One region of the Microbacterium sp. AISO3 genome, then DNA from elsewhere that is predicted to be linked to it. Evidence: predicted binding sites of a transcription regulator. Region 1 holds the regulator's gene; each other region holds the start of a gene.
What was found. Region 1 encodes LexA, which represses DNA repair genes until DNA is damaged. Its sites were predicted from a motif close to TCGAACANNTGTTCGA; they were not measured.
Positions count from the first base shown of each region.

Region 2: a site for LexA is predicted at 4,774-4,789, ahead of CBF90_RS15375 (HNH endonuclease signature motif containing protein). Genes of this name have one in related genera too.
Region 3: a site for LexA is predicted at 1,837-1,852, ahead of CBF90_RS09280 (HNH endonuclease signature motif containing protein). Genes of this name have one in related genera too.

Region 1 covers NZ_NHRF01000010.1:86,804-92,624, reverse strand. The annotation lists gene hflX (GTPase HflX) at 1-1,099, shown strand, start outside; gene CBF90_RS14060 (prolyl oligopeptidase family serine peptidase) at 1,218-3,134, opposite strand; gene lexA (transcriptional repressor LexA) at 3,213-3,878, opposite strand; gene CBF90_RS14050 (LysM peptidoglycan-binding domain-containing protein) at 4,135-4,491, shown strand; gene CBF90_RS14045 (histidinol-phosphate transaminase) at 4,534-5,619, shown strand; gene hisB (imidazoleglycerol-phosphate dehydratase HisB) at 5,616-5,821, shown strand, end outside.
Region 2 covers NZ_NHRF01000014.1:32,571-38,391, forward strand. The annotation lists gene CBF90_RS15360 (UDP-N-acetylmuramoyl-L-alanyl-D-glutamate--2,6-diaminopimelate ligase) at 1-1,174, opposite strand, end outside; gene CBF90_RS15365 (hypothetical protein) at 1,293-1,589, opposite strand; gene CBF90_RS15370 (helix-turn-helix transcriptional regulator) at 1,689-3,218, opposite strand; gene CBF90_RS15375 (HNH endonuclease signature motif containing protein) at 3,297-4,739, opposite strand; gene CBF90_RS15380 (hypothetical protein) at 4,966-5,508, shown strand; partial or broken gene CBF90_RS15385 (sigma-70 family RNA polymerase sigma factor) at 5,565-5,821, shown strand, end outside.
Region 3 covers NZ_NHRF01000005.1:111,798-117,618, forward strand. The annotation lists gene CBF90_RS09275 (Hsp20/alpha crystallin family protein) at 1-136, shown strand, start outside; gene CBF90_RS09280 (HNH endonuclease signature motif containing protein) at 366-1,802, opposite strand; gene CBF90_RS09285 (MarR family winged helix-turn-helix transcriptional regulator) at 1,990-2,421, opposite strand; gene CBF90_RS09290 (DUF2207 domain-containing protein) at 2,457-4,256, shown strand; gene CBF90_RS09295 (hypothetical protein) at 4,543-4,875, shown strand; gene CBF90_RS09300 (sodium:calcium antiporter) at 4,952-5,821, opposite strand, start outside.

The DNA.
Region 1 (5,821 bases):
ACGCGGCAAGGCCGCCGAGCTGCGCGACCTCGTCGCCGCGGTCGGAGCCGACACCGTGATCGCCGACACCGAGCTGGCGCCGAGTCAGCGGCGTGCCCTCGAGGACGTCGCGAAGGTCAAGGTCATCGACCGCACGACCGTCATCCTCGACATCTTCAGCCAGCACGCGAAGAGCCGTGAGGGCAAGGCCCAGGTCGAGCTCGCCCAGCTCGAGTACCTGCTCCCGCGCCTGCGAGGCTGGGGCGAGTCGATGAGCCGTCAGGCCGGTGGCCAGGTCGGCGCCGGCGGCGCGGGCATGGGCTCGCGCGGACCGGGTGAGACGAAGATCGAGCTCGACCGTCGCCGCATCCGCACCCGTATGGCGCAGCTGCGCAAGCAGATCCGCGAGTTCGCGCCGTCGCGCGAGGCCAAGCGGGCGGAGCGCCGGCGAAACACGATCCCCTCGGTCGCGATCGCCGGCTACACCAACGCCGGCAAGTCGAGCCTGCTCAACCGGCTGACGAGCGCCGGCGTCCTCGTCGAGAACGCCCTGTTCGCGACGCTGGATGCCACCGTGCGCCGGGCCGAGGCCGCCGACGGCCGCGTCTTCACGCTCACCGACACCGTCGGCTTCGTGCGCAATCTGCCTCATCAGCTCGTCGAGGCCTTCCGGTCGACGCTCGAGGAGGTGTCGGGTGCGGACGTCATCGTGCACGTCGTGGACGGGTCGCATCCCGATCCTGCGGCACAGCTCGCGACCGTCCGCGATGTGATGGGCGACGTGGGCGCTCGTGCGACGCGCGAGCTCGTCGTGTTCAACAAGGCCGACCTCGTCGACGACGATGCTCGGCTGCTGCTGCGCGGGCTCGAGCCGACGGCGCACTTCGTGTCCTCACGCACCGGCGAGGGCATCGATGAGCTCCGCGCCGCCATCGAGGACGCGCTGCCGCTGCCGGCCGTCGAGGTGCGCGCGCTCGTGCCGTACGACCGCGGCGACCTGATCTCGGCCGTGCACGAGAGCGGCCACATCGTCGCGACGTCGCACGAGCAGGACGGGACCGCCGTGCACGCGCATGTCTCGGAGCGTCTCGCGGCCGAGCTTGCGCCCTACGCCGTCTGAATCGGCGCGCGGCGATACACCTGCAGGATCGGTGGTGCCGGTGAGTCCTCCGCGCGCGTGGGCGGCCTCACCAGCACCACCGGCCTGACGGATGTATCAGCACCGGGCGTCGCGGGGCTCAATCCAGCGCGAGCGGTGCGACGCCGGGGGTGTCGAAGCCGAAGACCCGGCCGAGGAACGCCAGCTCGCTCTCGAGCGCGTTCACGATCGTCTCGGTGCGCCGGAACCCGTGTCCCTCGCCCGCATACAGCACGTAGGCGTGGGGCACACCGTGCGCCACGAGCGCGTCGCGGATGGCCTCGGCCTGCGCCGGCGGCACGACGGCGTCCTCGTCGCCCTGCAGGAGCAGCAGCGGCACCCGGAACCGCTCGGGTCGGCTCAGCGGCGATCGCTCGATGTAGACCGGCTCGGCTTCGGGGAGGGGGCCGATGAGACCGTCGAGGTACCGCGCCTCGAAGTCGTGCGTCTCGGCGGCCAGAGCGCGCGCATCGCCGACACCGTAGCGCGAGACGCCCGCCCCGAAGACATCCGTTCCGACGAGCGCCGCGAGCACGGTCCAGCCGCCGGCGGATCCTCCCTCGATCGCCAGCCGTGACGGATCCGCGAGACCCTCGTCGGCGAGACCGCGTGCGGCCGCGGCGACGTCGTCGACGTCGACGACACCCCACTGTCCCTTCAGTCGTTCGCGGTAGGAACGGCCGTATCCCGTCGAACCGCCGTAGTTGACGTCGAGGACGCCGATGCCGCGGCTCGTGAAGTAGGCCACCTTGCTGTCGGCTGCGCCGCCCACGTGCGAGGTCGGCCCGCCGTGCACCCAGACCAGGTACGGGGGCAGTTCGTCGGCCGGCGCGGTGACGTCGGGGTTGGTCGGCGGGTAGGCGAAGGCATGCACCAGGCCGTGCGGGCCCTCCGTCGTCAGCTGCCGGGCGTGCGGGATCCACGATGCGTCGACGTCCGGAGCACCGCCGCGGACCGCGCTCGTCTCGCCGGTGTCCAGGTCGACGAGCCACAGGCCCGCCCCTCCCGGCATCGCCCCGCTGACGAGGGCGCGGCTGCCGCGGACGTCTTCGATCTGCACGCGTGCGGTGGCGGGGAAGGGAAGCGGGATGGCGCCGCCGTCGCGGTCCACGATCACGAGCTGGTCCGATCCGTGGGTGCGCACGGCCACCAGGCGGCCGTCATCGAGCGGCGCGTACCAGCGGGTGCCGAGCACCCACAGGCCACCACCCGTGTCGGCGTCGGCGGGCGAGACGGCCGTGGGCGGGGCGTCGGTCGCGGGGTCGACGCGGTAGACATTCCAGCGTCCGGTCGGCTCGTCGGCGAAGAACAGCGCGCCGTCGTCGGTCCACTCGGGCTGCAGCGCGGCGGTGGCGCCGCCCGCGACGTCACGGATGCCGCGGGCGGCGTCCAGGTCGGCGACGCGGATGCGCGTGCGGTCCCAGGGCATGTCGGGGTGATCCCAGGCCACCCAGGCGAGGCGCGAGCCATCGGGCGACAGCGCCGGCTGGGCGACGAAGTCGCTGCCGCCGGCGAGCTCGGTCACGCTCGAGGCGTCGGGAACCTCGGCGCTGTCAGCGCGCTCGATGCGGACGATGTGGCGCTCGGGCGTGCCGCCGGGTCGTTCGCGTTCGCGAACCGCGAGGAGGACGCCGCGCTGCCAGCGAAGGCCCCCGTAGTGCGTGCCGGTCTCCTCCGGAGTGAGCGGTCGGGGATCGCCGCCCGGGCGAAGGCTCCGGATGCGCTGGTCGGACTTGTCGACGAAGAACAGCTCGCCGTCATCCGACACCGTCCAGGCTCCGCCGCCGTACTCGTGCACGCGCGACCGGGCGTTCCAGGGTGCGGGGAGGACGACCTGCACGGTGCCATCGCCGCGGCGGCGCATGACCGCGACGCGACCGGCCTCGTCGGGCAGCGACTCGCCCCACCAGATCTCATCACCCACGAAGCTCGCGCCGTCGAGGCGCAATGATGACGCGCTGGCCCATGCCGCGGTCAGGGGAGACGGCCAGGAACCATAGGGAAGCTGCTGCGACATACAGCCACGCTACGCGAGGCCTGGCTTCCCGACCTCGACCGGGGAGACGGTGGGGAGCGGATGCCGTCCCGTGGCGCCTCAGACCGTGCGCAGAACCGCCACGACCTTGCCGAGCACCGTCGCGTCGTCGCCGAGGATCGGCTCGAACGCCGAGTTGCGGGGGAGGAGCCACGTGTGGCCGTCGCGCTGGCGGAGCGTCTTCACCGTCGCCTCGCCGTCGAGCATGGCCGCGACGATCTCGCCGTTGTCGGCGGTTGCCTGCGCCCGCACGACGACCCAGTCGCCGTCGCAGATGGCCGCGTCGATCATCGAGTCGCCGACGACCTTGAGCATGAACAGCTCGCCCTTGCCGACGAGCTGGCGCGGCAGCGGGAAGATCTCCTCGACCTGCTGGTCGGCGGTGATCGGCACGCCCGCCGCGATGCGGCCCACGAGCGGCACGAGGGCGGCGTCGCCGAGGGCGGGCGCGGCGTCGGCCGGGTTCTCGCCGGCGGTGCCCGGGAGATCGATGAGCACCTCCATCGCGCGGGTCTTGCCGGGGTCGCGCCGCAGGTAGCCGCTGAGCTCGAGCTGGTTCAGCTGGTGGGTGACGCTGGACAGCGACTTGAGGCCGACCGCGTCGCCGATCTCGCGCATGCTCGGCGGGTAGCCGTTGCGGGCGATCGCGTTCTGGATCACCTCGAGGATCGCGAGCTGCTTGTCGCTCAGATTCTTGCGTCGTCGCGTCTGCGGCTTCTCGCTCATACCGCCGGTCTCCTGTCGTCGCGCCCCGTCCCCGACCCGATGTCGGAGGTTCATGGTGGGCTCTCGCTGTCGAAAAGGTAGCCCGATACGACGGCGACATCGCGGAACGCTCCGCGTGTCTCTTCGATCGGTCTCCGATTTCGGTGGGTGGTTGACACCACACAATATCGAAGATACGTTCGGAACCGAAGTTCGCACCCGTCTCTCCCAGCCGAGAGGCGGGGGCGAATCTTCCTACCGCTCCCGAGGAGATGCCATGACCACGATCGATGCCCGCTTCGCACCGGCCCCCCGTACCCGCCTGCGTCTGACGCGCCGCGGACGCCGCGTCGTCGCCACGATCGCCGCCCTTCCGGCGGTCGTCGCCGTCACAGCAGCCGTGCTCTCGGGGGGAGGCGCGCTCGCCTCGAGCGAGGTCGGCGCCCCCGCCGGCTCGTTCACGACCGTGACCGTGATGTCCGGCGAATCGCTCTGGTCCATCGCCGAAGAGGTGGCGCCCGCCGCCGACCCCCGCGATGTCGTCGATGCGATCATCCGACTGAACGCTCTCGGCTCGGGCCAGCTCGAGGCCGGCCAGACGCTTGCGATCCCGGCCGAGTACGCCGCGAGCTGACTCCGGCGGCAACAGTGGCGCGCGCGGCCTAGCATGGGTGGGATGAGCCCGAGTCTGGATGATCTGCCCCTCAGAGACGATCTGCGAGGCCTCACCCCGTACGGCGCCCCGCAGGCGCCGCTTCCGGTCGCGCTGAACGTCAACGAGAACACGCATCCCGTTCCCGAAGAGGTCGCCGACGACATCTTGGATGCCGTAGCCCGCGCCCTGCGCGACGTCAACCGCTATCCCGACCGCGAGTTCACCCACCTCCGCGAGTCGTTCGCCGAGTACCTCGGCCACGGCCTGACCCCCGATCGCATCTGGGCAGCGAACGGATCGAACGAGGTCCTGCAGCACCTCCTCCAGGCCTTCGGAGGCCCGGGACGCACCGCGATGGGCTTCGGTCCGACCTACTCGATGTACCCCCTACTGACGCGCGCGACCGGCGCCCAGTACGTCACGGGGACACGTGGACCCGACTTCACGCTCGATCCCGCCTCCGCCGCAGCCCAGGTCGCCGAGCTCCGCCCGGACGTCGTCTTCCTGTGTGCGCCCAACAACCCCACCGGCACACCCCTCGGGCTCGACGTCATCGAGGCGGTGTACGGGGCCACCGACGGCATCGTGATCGTCGACGAGGCCTACCAGGAGTTCGCGCCGCGCGAAAGCTCCTCCGCTCTGACGCTTCTCGGTGAGCGCAACCGGCTCGTCGTGTCGCGCACGATGAGCAAGGCCTTCGCCTTCGCCGGCGCCCGCGTCGGCTACCTCGCCGCCGACCCCACGCTCATCGACGCGCTCCGGCTCGTCCGACTGCCGTACCACTTGAGCGCGCTGACGCAGGCGGCGGCGACAGCCGCCCTCTCCCACTCGACGACGATGCTCCGGATGGTCGACGAGATCGTCGCGCAGCGCGACCGGATGTCGGCGACGCTCGACGCCCTCGGCTATCACGCGTACGAGAGCTGGACGAACTTCGTGCTGTTCGACGGCGTCGACGACCCGCGGGCGACCTGGCAGGCTCTGTACGACCGCGGCATCCTCGTCCGCGACGTGGGCATCCCGCACAGCCTGCGTGTGAGCGCCGGCACGGAAGACGAGACGACCGCGTTCCTCGAAGCACTGGCCTCGATAGACTCGGAGGCATGACCAGCCCCCGAACGGCCAGCATCCGTCGCGCCACGAGCGAGTCGAGCGTCGAGCTCGAGCTCAACCTCGACGGCACCGGGATCAGCACGATCGAGACGACCGTGCCGTTCTTCGACCACCTGCTGACGGCGTTCGCGAAGCACTCGCTCACCGACCTGACCGTGCGCGCGACGGGCGATACGCACATCGACGCGCACCACAC
Region 2 (5,821 bases), on a different contig from region 1:
CGATGACGGCCATCTCGGGCCGCTTGCCGCGGTCGCGGTCGCCGGTGCAGCCGAACACCGCGGTGAGCCGGCCCGGGCCGCCCGAGAGGGCGATGAGCGCCTGCCGCAGAGCGTCGGGGGTGTGGGCGTAGTCGACGATGACCTGCGGCCCGGCGCCGGGCGATACGACCTGCATGCGTCCGGGAACCCGGCCGATCGCGCCCACCGCTCGCGCGATCGCGTCGGGCGCCACGCCCTGCGCGCGGAGGATGCCCGCGACCATCGTGAGGTTGTCGACGTTGAAGCGGCCGATGAGCGGCGAGGCGATGTCGAAGCGCGCGCCGTCGATCGTGAGGGCGAAGTCGGCGCCGTCGGGGCGCACGCGGATGTCGTCGGCTCGGACCGCCGCCGTGGGCACGCCGCCCGTCGATACGCCGACGTCCTCGATCCCGATCGGCAGCGCGACTGCCGCGACGTAGGGATCGTCGAGGTTCCGCACCGCCGCGCGGACCCCGGGCAGCCGGAAGACGCCCTGTTTGGCCTGACCGTACGCCTCCATCGACTCGTGGTAGTCGAGGTGGTCGCGGGTGAGGTTCGTGAACGCGGCGATGTCGAAGTGGCAGCCGTCGACGCGCCCCTGGGTGAGGGCGTGCGAGCTGAGCTCGATCGCGACCGCGTCGGCGCCGGCGTGACGGATGTCGGCGAGGAGCTCGTGCATGTCGACCACCGAGGGCGTCGTGAGCGAGGTCTTGGCGAGGGCGCCGAACAGGCCGGCGCCGAGCGTGCCGATGGTCGCGGCGCGCTGTCCGAGGAGCTCCCAGCTCTGGGCGAGGAGCTGCACCGTCGAGGTCTTGCCGTTCGTGCCGGTGACGCCGACGAGGGTCATGCTCGCCGACGGGTGCCCGGTGTACTGGTCGGCCAGCCGCCCGATGGCCGTCGCCAGATGCGGGATGCCGCGCACGCGCGCATCCACGTGCGTGACGCTCGTGTCGGTCAGGACCAGAGCCGCGCCGCGCTCGAGCGCCTGCGTGATGTGGCCGCGGACCCGTTCGTCGCGGCCGAGCGCGACGAAGACGTCGCCCGCTCGGACGGTGCGGCTGTCGCCGCGCAGCCGCCCGCCGGCGAGGTTCCCCCCGGCGACCCCCGTCGCCCACCAATCGGGGTCGAGGCTCCGACCCTCCCCAGCGTCTTGCATGTACCGCCCCACTGCTCTCTGACCCGACGCTCCCATGAGCGGGCGATCACCCGCGGGAAGGACACGTCGGAGCCTGAGATTGGCACTGTAACGTAAGTGCCGCGTAAGCCTGCGGTCATCAAGCCTGGGGCTCGGGCACCATCCGCAGGCCGTCGGCGCTGTTGGCCGATTCCATCAGTGCGTCGATCCACTTCGGGTTGATCTGCGGCTGGCGGCTGCCGGCGAACTGGAACTGGACCGAGATCGTGGGGTGCAGCCAGAAGTCGCGACGGCTCGTGCCGTGCGGCGACGTCGTCTCGAACATCAGCGGTTCACCGCGCCGCAGCTTGGTCATCAGGACCAGCCGGAGGTGTGCGAGCGCACGATCGTCGATCTCGACGAAGTTGGCCGCGTTGTCGTAGAAGAATCTGCCCACTGCTTGAGCTTAAGCGCGACCGGGCAGGAGCGGGCCGGCTTGACGTCCGCCGCTGCAAGGAGCCGACATCGAGCGGTCCGGGCACGGCGAGGCTCGCGCTCAGAGGTAGAAGCCGTGGCGTTCGAGCATGCTCACCGCCTCGTCGCGGGTCGAGGCACCGAGTTTCGCGTACAGCGACCGTAGCTGCGTCTTGATCGTGTTGACCGAGAGGGTGAACTCGCCCGCGATCTCGGCATAGGTCTTGCCGCCGCGGAGCGCGGAGGCGACGGACCGCTCGCGGGGCGTCAGGGCGGGCAGCGCCTGCGCCGACGCGCGGGGTTCGAGGAGCCGGAACCGATCACTCGCCTCGGCGACCCGTGCCGCGAGATCGGGGTGGCGCGCGCGAAGCCGTTCCCGCAGCGGCGTCAGCTGCGTCTGCGGGACCGTCAGGAACGGACCGACCAGGTCGCCGGCGTGCACGGCGAGGCCGCACGCCTCGTCGAACAGGTCGTCGGCGACCTCGCGCTGCCCGACGCGGTCGCGAGCGACGGCACGCCGCACCAGGACGATCGCGAGGGTGCGCGGGCAGTGCCCGGTCCCGAGCTCGAGGCATCCGTCGGTCACCTCGAGCGCCGCGCGATCGTCGCCCAGTGCGAGGTACGCTGCCGCGCGCTGAGCGTTGAAGCAGACCGCGTGGCTGGCAGGCGGGACCTGCGTGTCGAGCAGCGCGAGCGCACGACGGGCTGAGCCCTGCGCGAGCGTCGCCTCGGCGAGGACCGAGAGCGCGAGCTGTCGCACGAGTCGGTGGCTGAGGTGCGACCAGGCGCCACCGAGCACGGTCCGCAGGCCCGCGGCTCCCGTCACCACATCGCCGAGCATCACCTGAGCGATGGCGTCGGCGGTGGCGGCGGCGTGCTGCGCATACGGATCTCGCGGCGCGAGCGAACGAAGCACTGCCGCGGCACGCTCGACCCGGGCCGCGTCGACGGCCCCGACCGCCAGAAGGATGTCGGCGAGGGCGAGGGCATGGTCGGTGTCCGAGGCGTTCCAGCGGTTCGACCGCGACAGCTCGGCGCAGGCCTCTCGGGCGGACTTCGCGGATGCGAACTCGCCGTTCACCGCGAGGGCCAGAGTCTGCACGGCGGCGGCGCGGTAGCGCACGCTGTCGCTGTCGGCGAACGTGAGTGCGCGCGAGACGTACAGGCCCGCGTCGCGCGGGCGCCCGGCCGAGGCGTAGGCCTCGGCGACGGCGGCGAACAGCGACGCCATCGAGTCGAGCCCCAGCACGGCGCGCCCGCGCAGACGGCCCTCGGTGAAGTGGGCGTCGATGAGGGCGAGCGCGCCGTCGAGGTCGTCGAGCCGCACGTGGGCGATGAGCATGCCCTCGAGCAGGTGGATGTTCGATTCGGTCCACAGCTGCGGCGTCGTGCCCACGTCGAGTGTGCGCAGCCGGGCCAGGTCGACCTGAGTCGGCCACCCCGAGCGGGCCCCGGGCAGGCTGCCGCTCACGACGCGATGTGCCGTCGCGCGTAGTTCATGGGTGCGGCTCGGATGCAGGATGGCGCGGCGCTCGATCGTCACGATGGGCCTCCGGAAGTACTCGAGATGCGACGCGACTGTCGCATCGTCGCGAGAGAGAAGCCGTGTCACGCGAATCGTGACGCGAATTCGGAGCATCAGTGGACGCACTGCCCGCGCCGAGGAAGGCTGTCCACCCCGGATGCAGGTTCAGAATGGTGGCGGCTCACCCGGGAGCAGTCCGCCGGTTCCCGCATCCGGTGGCGGGTCCTCGGTGTCGATGGTGAAGCACACCGCGGGTATGGGGACGTCTTCGCGGTAGACCCTGCCGAGGGGTGAGGTCCATTCGAGGACCCCGCCGCCGAGCTGCCGGACTTCCCACTTGGTGAATTGCTTCATGGAGTGGTGTCGTTGGCAGAGGTGGGCGAGGTTGAAGATGTGGGTGTGCCCGCCGAGGGCGTGATCGATGGTGTGGTCGATTTCGCAGCGGATGGCGGCGCGTCGGCATCCGGGGAACCGGCAGTGCTGGTCCCGGGCCATCAGGAGCTTCTTCATCGATGCGGTGGGCCGGTAGGTGTCGATCTCGACCGGGGTCCGGGTGACCGGGTCGATGAAGAGCCGGTCCCACTCGCTGACCTGCCCGGCGAGCTGCCGTGCCGTGTCGGAGTCGATCAGCCCGGCGCCCACAGCTTCGGCGGGGTTGTCATCGCGCCCCATCAGCGTCTCGGCGGTGACGGCGACTTGCACCCGCGCCCGGATGGCACCGAGTCCACCGGGCCGGTCGGTCCCGTAGGTCGGGTCGACCACCGGTGCTCCGCCGAGGACGAGGTCGCCGAGGATGTCGGCCCGCAGTTGATCCATGGTCCGTGTGTCGGCGGGCTCGCCCGACCCGGCGGCATCCGGATCGCCCGAGTTAGCGCCATCCGCGCCGCCGGCGCCAGCAACATCCGTGCCAGCATCCGCGCCCCCGTCCGCTCCGGCACTCTCCACCCGGGCGTCCTTCACGGACTGTCCCATCTGAGTCAGCCGGTCGAGCATCCCCGCCGCGATCACCGTGGGCAGACTGGCGACGAGGTTCGACATCCCATCGGACCCGTGGAACACCCGCACGCACCGTTCCGCGACCGCGGTCTTGTGCCGCTCGGTGAATGTCTGCGGGTGCAGCCGGGCCGCCAGAGCCTCGAGCGCACCTCGCACCCGGGAGGGCACATCCCGCTCGCACACCGCGATCGCGGCTTCCGCGTACGCCGACCGCACCTCGACCGGCACCCCCGCGCCGACCCGCACGACCACATCGACATGTCCGCGTTCGATCCGCCGTGAAACCCAGGCCTCGAACACCGCGGGGTAGTCGTCGATGACGGTCATCGCATGGTCGATCTCACCCTGCAACCGCCGGTCGGTGAGCCGCGCCATCCCCGCCGCCTCGGCCGCGACCGACCGCAGCTCCATGTCCGACGCCATCCCCCGCACCCCATCACGGCGCGCCTCACGCAACGCCGACCGACCCAGCTCCGCCAACGCACGAACCCGCGAGACATCAGCGGCATGGAACTGGTCGAGCGCCTCCGCGAACACGGAGAACGCGTCGGCGTGCGGCGACGCATCCGCGGCCGCGCCGCCTCCGAGCCTCCCAGCGCTATTCGATGCCATGTTCCTATTGTGGTAGCACCCTCCGACACCATGATCGAACACATCTTCTACTTACAATGAGACGAACCAGCCCCATTCCGGGGAGGAATGGACGAGCAATCGACGAGCAAGCGAAACCAGCCGACGAGCCCCCGCCAGCGCCGAACTCACCAGCGCCGAACTCACCCGCGCAAAGAGATTTCGCCGTTCCGCGTCACGATTCGCGACATCCGGCTTCTCTCGATGCATGTACGCAGCGACCAACGCTCTTCCGGCATCACCCGCAGCTGTCATCGGCTCCGGCGCGCAGCCCCGCGCAGCACTCCGACGCGACCGGGCCGGCGACGCCGTCTTCCGCGCCCCGTTCTGGGCGAGCCGGCGGACGCGCGCGGCTCGGCAGTCCGCCCCCGAGGGCGCGATCCGCCCGTCGCGCATCGAGGTCCGCGGCGCCGCCGTGCGCGTGGTGTGGGGATGGCAGGGTTGGCGCGACCGGACGTGGCAGCGCGGTCACGTCGGCTTCGTCTGCTCATCCCGCACGATCGACGATCAGACCGGCCCTGCGCAGCTCATCCTCGTGGTCGACAAGCTGCGGGACGAGGGAGCGGTCGCGGCAGTGCTCTCGTGCGATGCGTTCACACCCGAGACGTTTGCGGCGCTGACCCGCCACCTCCGCAATTTCGAGGCGATCGGTGACGCGGAACGCTCGTCGGCAGACCCGCTCGCCCGGCTGAGACCGCACCTGAACCCGCGACCGGGCTCCTCGCCCTCTCAGTTCGACTCGCTACGATGAGTGAATTCTCATCCGGGTCGGGGTCCGGATGGCATTCGAACGGATGGAACACGGCCATGCCCACGGAGCCGGCCTCCGATGACGCCCTCGTCGAGCGCGCACGGAACCACGATCAGCATGCCTACGGTGAGCTGTGGGTACGCCACTCGGCCGCCGCTCACGCCGTCGCCCGCGCATATTCATCGCTCGATCCCGACGATGTCGTCGCGGAGGCGTTCGCTCGCATCCTGTCGGCGATCCGGCGCGGTGGCGGCCCGTCGATGGGGTTCCGCCCCTACCTGCTCACCTCGGTGCGCAACGTGGCGCACGAGTG
Region 3 (5,821 bases), on a different contig from region 1:
CGACACGGAGGGCATCGCCGCGACGTACAACAACGGCGTCCTCACCGTCACCATCCCGGTCAGCGAGAAGGCCAAGCCGCGCAAGGTCGAGGTCACGACCGACGCAGCCGCGCCGGTGGTGCCGATCGAGAACTGATCGCGCAGATCCGCGTTCGCACGACGGGCGGCCGCAGCTCCCTCGGGGGCGGCGGCCGCCCTTCGCGTGCGGGGCGGTGCCGAATGCGTCGCGGATGCGCGGATGCGCGGATGCGCGGATGCGCGGATGCGCCGATGCGTCGCGGCTGAGCCGATGCGTCACCGATGACCAACGGCGCGCGAGTCCGTCGTGCCCGGCCTCGGAACGTGCGCGGGCACACGCCCCGAACTCAGAACGGTGGAGATTCGTCCGTCGGTGGCCCGCCGCTTCCGGCATCCCGTGGCGGGCTCGCGGTGTCGATGGTGAAGCAGACGGCCGGTATGGGGACGTCTTCGCGGTAGGTCCTGCCGAGGGGTGAGGTCCATTCGAGAACCCCGCCTCCGATCTGTCTGACCTCCCACTTGGTGAACTGCTTCATCGAGTGGTGTCTTTGGCAGAGGTGGGCGAGGTTGAAGATGTGGGTGTGCCCGCCAAGGGCGTAATCGATCGTGTGGTCGATCTCGCACCGGATCGCGGCGCGCCGGCATCCGGGGAACCGGCAGTGCTGGTCCCGCACCATCAGGAGTTTCTTCATCGATGCGGTGGGCCGATAGGTGTCGATCTCGACCGGTGTGCGGATGACCGGGTCGATGAAGAGCCGGTCCCATTCGCTGACCTGCCCGGCGAGTCGTCGGACGGTGTCGGCATCGACGAGCCCGGCCCCGACGGCTTCGGCGGGGTTCTCGTCCTTGCCCATCAGTGTCCCCGCGGCGACGGCGACTTGCACGCGTGCCCGGATCGCCCCCAGCCCACCGGCCCGGTCGGTCCCGTAGGTCGGGTCGACCACGGGCGCGCCGCCGAGAACGAGGTCGCCCAGGATGTCCGCGCGCAGCTGGTCCATCGTCCGGGTATCGGCGGGCTCGCCCGCTTCTGCGGCATCCGCCGCCGAACTCTCCCCGGCATCCGCGCCGGCGCCCCGGCCAGCGGCATCCGCCCCGCCCGCCCCGGCACCGCCAGTGCCCGCGACCCGGGCGTCCTTCACCGACTGTCCCATCTGCGTGAGCCGGTCGAGCATCCCCGCCGCGATCACCGTGGGCAGACTGGCGACGAGGTTCGACATTCCGTCGGTTCCGTGGAACACGCGCACGCACCGTTCCGCGACCGCGGTCTTGTGCCGCTCTGTGAACGTCTGCGTATGCAACCGGGCCGCCAGGGTCTCCAGCGCACCCCGCACGCGGGAGGGCACATCCCGCTCACACACCCCGATCGCGGCCTCCGCGAACGAATCCCGCATCGCAGCCGGCACCCCCGCGCCGACGCGCACCACCAGATCCACGTGTCCGCGTTCGATCCGCCGCTGCACCCACGCGTCGAACACAGTGGGGTAGTCGTCGATGACCGTCATCGCGTGGTCGATCTCACCCTGCAGCCGGCGGTCGGTCAGCCGGGCCATCCCGGCCGCTTCGGCTGCCACCGACCGCAGCTCCATATCCGACGCCATGCCGCGCACGCCGTCGCGGCGCGCGTTGTGCAGGGCGGCGTGGCCCAGATCGGCCAGCGCCCGAGTGCGGGCGATGTCAGCGGCGTGAGAGAGGTCGAGCGCCTCCGCGTACCGCGAGAGAGCGAGCGCCTGCGACGGTGTGGGGGCCTCGCGTCCCACTTCGCCACCCACGCCATTCGCTGTCATGTTCCCATGGTGCCAGCAAGGTACGACATGTGAGTCGAATCTATGTTCGGTTAAAGAATGTCGGGTCACCGTCCCGCCTGGGGAGGAATCGACACCGCACGACGCCCCACGACACCGCACGACGCCCCACGACACCGCGCGACGCCCCACGACACCGCGGGACGCCGCCCGACCGCTCCGCCGGGCGTCAGGGCAGGCGGCGCAGCTTCGTCGTCAGCTGCTCGAGCTGCTCCAGCTCCTCGGTCGACAGCACCGACATCCGCTCGGCGATGGAGCGACCGTGGGCCGCAGCGAGCCGGCGGAAGGCTGAGACGCCCTCCGGGGTCGCCGTGAGCATTGCGCCGCGCCCATCCGTGGGGTCACCGCACTTGGTGATGAGGCCGCGCGAGACCATCCGGTCGACCAGGCGCGACACGCTCGGCTGGCTGATGAGCATGTTGGCTGTGACATCGCGCAGCCGTGCCCGATGACCGGTGCCGCGCACGACCGTGAGAAGGACGTCGTACTCGGCTTGCGTGAGCTCATCGCCGGCGAAGTCGTTGCTGATGTCGTCGAAGATCTCGTGCTGCGCGCGGAACAGGCTCTCCCACGCTGCCACGGCACGACGACGATCGCTCATGGCGACAACTTTACTGCCCGCCTAAGCTGGTCGGCATGATGCGTCGCACCCGGGCGGCACTCGCGGTCGTGGTCCTCATGCTGATCACAGGCCTTTTCGGACTGACGGCCCCCGCCGCGGCATCCGAAGACGAATCCGCCGATGTCGACGCGTTCGTCTTCGATTCGCTTTCCGTCGATTACACCCTCACCCGCGACGAGGACGGCACGGCGCGGATGCGGGTCGTCGAGACCTTCGTCGCCGAGTTCCCCGAGTCGGATCAGAACCGCGGCATGCGCCGTCTTCTGCCCGAGACCTACAACGGGCAGCCGCTGCATCCGCAGCTCATCTCCGTCACCGACGAGAACGGGCAGGCCCGTCCCGTCGACACCGACAGCGAGGACGGCACGCTCGGCATCCTGACGCGCGAGCCCGGGTACCTGCACGGGCGGAACACCTTCGTCTTCACCTACGACCTCGAAAACGTCGTGTGGGACTTCGCGGACACCGGGCTGGAGTTCTACTGGGACGTCAACGGCATCGACTGGAATCAGCCGTTCCGTGAGGTGACCGCGACGCTGCACATCGATCCCGTCCTCGCGGCCTCGCTCGCGGGGCGTCAGGCCTGCTACATCGGCGAGCAGGACAGCACGACTCCGTGTCCCGAGATCATCGCCTCACCGGACGGAACCACGATCACCGCCTCGGCGACCGACCTCGCACCGCACGAGACGCTCAGCTTCGCCGTCGGGTTCGACGAGGGCGCGTTCGAGGTATACGACACCGGGTTCCTGGCTTCGCCTCTGGGGTGGCTTCAGTCCGGGGCAGCGGTGCTCCTCGCCGGTGCCACCGGCTGGGCGCTGCGGAACCGCCGCCGGTACCTCCGCGACGATCCGGGGCGTCCGACGGTCATCGCGGAGTATGCACCGCCGCGCCGCATCGACGCACTCGATGCGGCGGTGCTGCTGCAGAAGACCTCGAAGGCGATTCCGGCCGAGATCCTCGAGCTCGCGCTCCTCGGTTCCATCCGCATCGTCGACGACGGCCACCGCCGCTGGGGGCGCGCGAAGCTGCAGGCGGAGCTCGTCGATCCCCGGGCCGCCGACGAGAACGGGCGCAGACTCCTGCGCGGCATGTTCCCGAATCACCGACGCGGTGAGGTCTACCGTTTCGGGACCTCCGACACGCGGCTGTCGTCCGAGTCCCAGCGGGCGCTGAAGATGGCGAAGGACAGCCTCCGCGGGCGCGACATGTACAAGCCGGTGCCGAGGGGAGTGCGCGGCTGGCCCGTCGCCGCCTGGGCGATCGCGGCGGGACTGGTGATCCTGTTCGGGGCGCTCGCGCTGAACGCATACGTCCACCCGGCGCTGCCCATCATCGGCATCGTGCTGGCGGGGGCGTCGTTCATCGTGGTCGTGTTCGCGGTCGCCGGCGATCCGTTGTCGGCCGCGGGCGCGGAGGTCCGTGATCACCTGCTCGGGCTCGACCTCTTCATCCGGTGGGCCGAGGCCGACCGCATCCGGATGCTGCAGTCGCCGACGGGCGCCGAGCGCGAACCGGTCGCGACGGACGACCCCCGCGAGGTCCTGCGGATCTACGAGCGTCTGCTGCCGTACGCCGTGCTGTTCGGCCGCGAGAAGGAGTGGGCCGAGCACCTGACGGCGGCCTACGCCGCAGCGGGTGTGAGTGCGCCGATCTGGTACTCCGGCTCGGGTGCCTTCGACGCCTCGTCCTTCTCCGCGGGCATCGGCACGCTCTCGTCGGCCGCGTCCTCGTCGTCGTCGACGTCGGGTGGCTCCAGCGGCGGCGGATCGGCCGGCGGGGGAGGCGGCGGAGGTGGTGGCGGCGGCGCCTGAGCGCTCGTCATCCGCGGCCGGCGCGCGACCCACGGACGCAGTTGAGGGCCCGACCGAAGAGGCATTCGGTCGGGCCCTCGTCCCTTTGCACCAAGAGTTTCCTGCAATCACATGCCGGTGGCTGCCACAGCAAAACAGCTACCGTGCGAGCACTCTATAACGACGAGGTAACGACGAGCAAGGGTTTTCCGTTATCTCTTCGTAATCATCGGAAACGCCGAGGCGCCACCTCGGCGGCATCCGGTTTTCGGCCTTCGCAGTGCCGCGGGTCTGTCAGGATGAGCGCGTGCACGCCCACGGCCGAGACACCGCCAGCGGACCCTTCGTGGTCACGCTCGTCGTCGACCTGCCGATCGCGAAGCCCGACGCCCTCGAGACGATCGCGTTCGTGTCGGATGGCGTCATCGAGAACGCAGGCACCGCCTTCCCGCGCGTGGGATTGGGGCGGGATGTGTGGGCCGAGGTGCAGATCCCCAAGTTCGCCGACCCGCCCCCGCTGGCGGTCGACGTGTGCTCGGACGTGTCATGGGATGTCGCGGCGACCGAGGCCGCGCGACTGGCCGATGCCCTCCGGCGGGTCGGATGGTCGGTGCGGTCGCCCCGATCGGACGAGGTCTGACCCGCTCACCCCGGCTGTGGGCTCACCCCGAGGCTGCGAGCTCACCCCGCGACTGCGGGCTCACCCCGCGGCCGGATCACCCCGCGACGGCGAAGAGCCCTGCCACCCCGGCAGCGTAGAGGACGAGCACGACCAGTGAATCGACGCCCATCCCGGCCACGCGCTTCGCGGGCCGGAAGATGAGTCCGACGACGTAGACGAGCGTCAGCAGCGCGGCCAGCGCGGTGAGGTAGATGTCAGCTCCATTCGCCTGCGGCAGCACGGCCCGCCCCGAGATCAGGGTGGCCACGAGGAACAGCACGGGCAGGAACGCATTGCCGCCGAAGATGTCGCTCATCGCGAGATTGTCATCGCCCTGGCGGATGGCCTGCAGCCCCGTGGAGATCTCCGGCAGCGCGGTCGCCAGTGCGAGGACGGTCGCTCCGAACAGGACCCCCGACAGGCCGATCTCGTCGGCGATGGCGTCGCCGACCCGTTCGAGCACGACACCGGCTCCGAGCGTCGCGAGCGCCGAGACGGCGAAGATCGCGACGACCGCGCGGGTGCGCATCGCGTGATGCGGATGCTGCGGCTTCGCGCGCCGGTGCCCCGGCCGGTGCTCGCTCGCACCGGGCGATGTGCCGTTCTCATGCCAGGGAAGGTGCTTCCCGGCGCGCTGCACGAGGAAGAGCCCCGCGAGCCACAGCGCCGCGATGAGCACGACGTCGGGGGTGAGGCGGGCCACGACGAGATCACCGGGTAGCTGGCTCCCCGCCATGACGACGGCGAGCACGGCGACCACGATCACGGCCTCGAGCACGAGGACGAGGGATGCTGCGCGATAGGTCAGCGGTCTGACCCCGTGCCCGCGCTTGCCGAACAGGTCGAGGATCACCAGCACCACGGTCTGCAGGGCGATGCCGCCGAGGATGTTGCCCACGGCGACCTCGAGATTGCCCGAGACGGC